One region of the Paenibacillus sp. FSL E2-8871 genome, then DNA from elsewhere that is predicted to be linked to it. Evidence: predicted binding sites of a transcription regulator. Region 1 holds the regulator's gene; the other holds the start of a gene.
What was found. Region 1 encodes LexA, which represses DNA repair genes until DNA is damaged. Its sites were predicted from a motif close to CGAACATATGTTCG; they were not measured.
Positions count from the first base shown of each region.

Region 2: a site for LexA is predicted at 1,392-1,405, ahead of pcrA (DNA helicase PcrA). Genes of this name have one in related genera too.

Region 1 covers NZ_JBBOBV010000001.1:1,546,229-1,549,403, reverse strand. Annotated here, with positions in the region: gene NYE25_RS07150 (hypothetical protein) at 1-306, opposite strand, end outside; gene NYE25_RS07145 (L,D-transpeptidase) at 456-794, opposite strand; gene lexA (transcriptional repressor LexA) at 1,067-1,693, opposite strand; gene NYE25_RS07135 (LysM peptidoglycan-binding domain-containing protein) at 1,989-2,402, shown strand; gene NYE25_RS07130 (DUF896 domain-containing protein) at 2,512-2,721, shown strand; gene NYE25_RS07125 (hypothetical protein) at 2,771-3,175, shown strand, end outside.
Region 2 covers NZ_JBBOBV010000001.1:4,022,847-4,026,021, forward strand. Annotated here, with positions in the region: gene pcrA (DNA helicase PcrA) at 1-1,328, opposite strand, end outside; gene NYE25_RS18425 (heptaprenylglyceryl phosphate synthase) at 1,616-2,335, opposite strand; gene NYE25_RS18430 (phosphatidylinositol-specific phospholipase C/glycerophosphodiester phosphodiesterase family protein) at 2,498-3,175, opposite strand, start outside.

The DNA.
Region 1 (3,175 bases):
AGTATAGGGTCTTACAGAAACATCATTAAGGACTACAAAGTTATAGCTGAAATTTTTATCGGGATGTTCCGCACCTAAATAAGATATGTATTCATCTACAATGACATCATCCATTAGAGATTTTAAGTCAAAAACATCCTCTTTATTGGAGGTGGAAGGGGAGATGGTCCCTTGAATACTGCCGAATGAGGTGAGTAAATTTACTTTTTTTCCACTCGCTTGATCGTTATTTAACAATAAGCCAGAGAGTTTAACAAGTGCATCGACTTTAAAATCGACGAGGGTTCTAATTTTTGAGTTGTTCAAAACGAGACACTTCCTTTCAATTTGAAATCCTGTTAACATTATTCGACATATAACCACATAATTCCTATTAGGTCATCAAAAATACATAAATACAAACACGCCCCCTCCATTGAACCATGAGTGAGGCGTGTTTATCTATAGAGATAGATTTAATTCCTGATCGTTACTCGTGTTCCAATCGGTACAATCGCAGCTAGTGCTAACACATCTTCATTGTACATACGAATACAACCATGGGATACTTCGTGCCCTATGGATGAGGGATCATTATTTCCATGTATCCCATAATGAGGCTTAGATAGACCCATCCAAAAGACCCCAAATGGACCACCTGGATCGGGTTGTTTGTTAATGATTGTGAATTCACCGAGTGGTGATTGAGTTAACATTTTACCGATTCCGACTGGGAAGCCCCTGATCACAATGTCGTTATCAAGAAGATAAAGCATACGCTGCGTCAGATCAACTATAATCCGGTAATTTGGCATTGTGCAACACTCCTTTCTAATTAAGATATGAGGAGGATGCCTAAACGGTTATTCATTAAAAATGGTCATTTTAGCCTATGAGAACAAATGTTCTGTAATTGATAAATGGAGTTTGATAACAATAAAAAAGCTGTTCTGCATTTGCAGAACAGCTTTTTTTAAAAAATAAAAGAAAGTATATATTATACGATATACCCTATCCTTATACTTCTCGTAGAAACGGATACCGTCCTAAAGGACGGTATCCGTTTTCGCTTGGTAGGAGTGCATACTTAGTGGATATCTCGAAATAATCCGATAACTCTGCCGAGAATGGTCACGCGATTAAGGCGAAGAGGCTCGTACGCCGGATTCTCCGGCTGAAGACGTATATGATCACGTTCTTTATAAAAAGTCTTAACGGTTGCTTCATCTTCTTCGGTCATAGCTACAACGATATCTCCGTTATCAGCCGTTTGTTGTTGACGAACAATAACATAGTCGCCATTCATAATCCCAGCTTCGACCATACTGTCACCTTGAACCGATAACATAAATACTTTGTTATCTCCAACATAGTGAGTTGGAAGCGGGAAGTAGTCTTCAATATTCTCAGTAGCAGTGATAGGAACCCCGGCGGTAACCTTACCTACGACAGGAATGCGAGCGACGGTTTGCGCGAAATGATGGACATTCTCGGAATCCTCTTGGCCAAGCAATTCTATCGCACGAGGCTTCGTTGGATCTCGACGGATAAGTCCCTTCTTCTCTAGCCGATCCAAATGACCGTGAACTGTGGAGCTGGAAGCAAGACCAACAGCTTCTCCAATCTCCCGGACGGAAGGAGGATAACCCTTGCTGCGGACTTCGCTACGTATAAATTCCAGGATCGCCAGCTGGCGACTTGAAATCTTTGACATTGGAATCAACCCCATATAGTAATGTTTGGGAAAATTATAACATAGAACTACCGTTCGCACAAACATAAGTTCTAACTATTATAAATATTAATTCGAAAGAGTTAATAAATGGTAGTCTTGTATTGATTGCGTTTCCTTCATCTAAACGATAAGAGTGATTCTTTATATGAAGAATATGGTAAATATTAACCTCTGAAAAAAAGAGAACAATTGTTCTAAAATAGTATTGAACAAAACACATGTTCGTGTTATTATAATTTCAAAAGTAAGAACAAGTGTTTGGAGGATGATATTCATGTTAAAATACAGTACATACCGTAGCATCTACGATAAAGCCCCAGTGGTTGAATCTTTAGGACATAATCCTATTACCCGTTATTCAGCTCAGATTAAAGAGATTACAGAGCTTTTGCTTGAAGGCTTGATGCGTTTGTTCCGTAGAGATTTTGTTATTAAACTGACATTGATCATCGTGCTCGTACTATCAGGACTTACAGTAGTAGGTAATGTATTTGCAGGATCTACTACTTTAATGAAGGATGAGAAGCGCGTAGTGGTTGAACGTGGAGATACACTTTGGAGTATTGCTCTTGAGAATAAACCTTCTGATATGAAAACGGCTGTATATATAGAAGGAATTAAAAAATCCAATGGCATTAAAGGTAGTCAGATTAATGCTGGAGATGTTCTCACTTTACCTATATATTAATATTCTAAGAACATAATAAGAGGACATGAAGAGCTTGCAGGGAGTAAACCTTGACAAGCTCTTTTTCTCATGGCAGAGTTAGAATTAATTTATAAGGGGAGGGAAAGTTTTGAATATTGATGAGTTGGTCGCGCGTATTAACGAATTGGCACGCAAACAGAAGAGCGTAGGCCTTAATCAAGAGGAAACGGCGGAACGCGCCAAGCTTCGTGAAATTTATTTGGGGAATATTCGCAATAACTTCCGAGCACAATTGAATACGATTGAATTGGTCGATAATGATGAGCATGAACAAGGTAACAAGGGGCGTAAGCATTAACACCCTGTTCCTTTTCATAGATATTACTGGATGACTAGGGGGAACGCATATGGCCCGTTCTTGGGAAAGAATGGTTCAACGCAACACGCAGCAAATTAATAAGCAAAGAAAGAAACAGGGGAAGGAAACGATTTACGCATCTAAATCTAAATCTCCTGGTAAGAACAGTGAAACCTTTAAAGGCCGTAACATTGCATTTCCAGTAGTGTTATTAGTGCTTGGTACTATGTTTTGGATGGTTGGTTCAGTGGACCAGGCCAAAGGTAATGGTATGCTTATGAACTGGCTAGGAGTCGTTTTGTACTACTTACTAGCGGCACTTCTGTTCTTCCGACGTCCGTACTTGAAGGTAGAGAATGCTAGACTATCTACTATAAAATTCAACCGCGAACGTTATCTGCCAGCTTCTGATATTGAGAAAATCATCCTTTCGCGTGGAGCTGTTGTAATTAAG
Region 2 (3,175 bases), 2.5 Mb from region 1:
CGGAAAATAGAAACACCACGCTCACCAGCCGCAGCTGCCAGCTTACCAACCGTTGTATCCCCTAATCCCCGCTTAGGTACATTAATAATACGCGTCAGGCTGATATCATCATCAGGGTTAGACAACAGGCGTAAATAAGCGAGCAGATCTTTGATTTCTTTACGATCATAGAACTTAATCCCACCTACGATTTGATACGGAATATCAGATTTAATTAGAATTTCCTCGATTACCCGTGACTGGGCATTCGTACGATACAGTATCGCATGATTCTGGTAGGCTTGACCCTGTTTCACATTTTTGCTGATTTCTCCGGTTACAAAGTAACCTTCATCATGCTCGGAGTCCGCCCGGTACACCTTAATTTTGGCGCCTTCCTCGGAATCGGTCCACAGTTTCTTCGGCTTACGTCCACTATTGAGTGCGATCACACCATTGGCTGCATTCAGGATATTAGCAGTTGAACGGTAGTTCTGCTCTAGAAGAATGGTCTTCGCTTCTGGATAGTCCTCTTCAAAATTAAGAATGTTCGTAATATCCGCTCCGCGCCAGCGATAAATGGACTGGTCACTATCCCCTACCACGCAAATCCGGTGGTGGCTATCAGCGAGCATACGGCACAACATATACTGCGCTCTGTTCGTATCCTGATACTCATCCACGTGGATGTATTTGAATTTCTTTTGGTAGAAATCAAGGACCTCGGGAACTTCCTTAAACAGTTCGATGGTCTTCATAATCAAATCATCAAAATCAAGCGAGTTATTGCTTCTTAGACGTCTTTGATACATCTTATATACCTTTGCAACTAAGCCTTCAAAATAATCGCCAACCTTCTGCTCATACTGCGCCGGAGTGATCAGCTCATTCTTGGATGCGCTAATGATAGCCTGCACAGCTTTTGGTTCGAATTTCTTCGTATCAATATTCAGTTCCTTCATACAGTTACGTATTACGGATAACTGATCTGTAGAGTCCAGAATGGAAAAGTTGGAGGTAAAACCAATCCGCTCGATATCCTTCCGCAAAATCCGAACACACATAGAGTGAAAGGTGGATACCCAGATATCTCTTCCCTCAGGTCCGACAAGCTTAGATACACGTTCCTGCATTTCCCGCGCGGCTTTATTCGTAAACGTAATCGCCAAAATCGCCCAAGGCGGCGCCTTTCGATTGGCAATCAGCCAGGCAATTCTATGAGTCAACACTCTCGTCTTCCCACTGCCCGCACCAGCCATAATCAAAAGTGGTCCTTCAGTAGTTTCGACAGCCTGTCTTTGTGGAGGATTCAGTCGACTTACTGCGTCTTGTATGCTAATAAGTTGCATGTGTAACATGCTCCTTTCTAAAAATGAAATTACAAATCATTAAGAGCTAAAATCCAAAATTAGCGATTAACCGTTCGAGAACAAGCCACTACGGGTTCGGAGGGTTCTTACGATCGCTGTTAAAGCCCAATTTCTTGATTCCAATAAAAAGATTATCGGTTGAAATAGATCTTTAAAGGCGAACACTGGCGTTTCTCCAGAATCCCTCCGACCCTCCGCTTTGTCCGCACGTCAAGTCTATCTCTAATTTTTGATTGAAAAATCATAAGTAGTCCTAAAACTAACCACTAATTGAACTGTTCTTGTTGAGTCTTCTTCACAGCCGCAACTGTTAGCAGTGCCTGCTGTACATCACTATAAATAATATTGCCGACCACTACTGTATCACATAGAGCTGCTGCCTGCTCGGCTTCCGCCTCACAAGTAATGCCCCCACCATAAAAAAGTTGGGCGTGATCCACCATTTCGCGTACTGTCCGCACAGTCTCCATATCCCCGAACCTACCGCTGTATTCAAGATAAACAATCGGCAGTGACATCAGCCTGTCCGCAACCTGAGCATAAGCAGCCGCTTCTTCAGCATCAATGGCCGTCTCAGCCCCTGTAATCCGTGCAACTGAAGAGTCACTATTCAGCACAATATAACCTTCCGTTAGAAGCGAATCCCATGGAATCATAAATCCATAGCGTTCAATAGCTCGGCGATGATGGCCTACAATCCAAGCTGGATCGGGCGTATTAAGCACCATAGGGATCATATAAAGATCAAATCCGGGAACAGCAGCTTCAAGTTCGGATACCTCAAGTGCACAAGGTAACTCAAACTGTTTTACTCTTGCTAGGAGATCCACTGTATTCTCATAGGTTACTCCTGTTGAGCCCCCTATCAGTATGGCATCCGTGCCAGATAAGCAAACGGCCTCCAAATCCTCATCCGAAATCATCCGGTCAGGGTCTAGCTTAAATACATGCCGCCAAGGTTTGATCATTTGCTGCACTGATTTCATGAGAATCATCCTTAATTGTCATTTGGGCAAGACAAATACACTCCTGCCGCCGCAAAAGATATAGATCTAGTCTATGCCAGCACAGCAGGTGTGTCAATTTAAAGCGAACAAAAATGCGAACATTTTTTCGTATTTTTTAATGGTAAAAAGTAGTCTAAGATTTCAACGTACACCTGAGATGTTAATCAAATCCTCTTCGGGTACAAAATCAGTGTAAAAACCATCCACGCCCATACGGGCCAGTTCCCTAATTTCAGCTTCTTCATTTACTGTATGAACATATACACGAGCGCCAGCCTTCTTCAGCTTTTTAACAAAGCTCTTGGTGGCTCGGCCAACTGGCATGGTAATATCCACACCTGTTTTATTAACAAACTCAATAACTTGTTCATCCGTATCCTTGGATTGGTACAGAGTGTAAAGCAATTCTGGAAAAGAATACACCTTATTGATCTCATCAAGCATCGACTGATTATATATTTGTGGAACAATCCGATCTAATATGGCTGGATCCCGGCGCTGCGCCGCTTCTACCAACAATGTAAATTGTTTATTTATAAGTTCGGGTTTGATTTCTTTCGTATCGGTCACGATATAAGCATCTGGATAATGCTGCATCAGATCAAGCAACTTCTCGACATCGATCGGGGAGTATATATTCAGGATTGGGCTGTCCATGAATTCCTTATAATCTAGTACTACCCCTTGTTTATTAGCAGGAAGAACATCCAACTGACCTAAAAGCTTACTCATGTTGCCTGACCACTCATGCCTACCTACTAGCTGATCATCAGCCGATAATAACAAGTCTACTTCAAATACGCGAGTTCCCTGTGCATA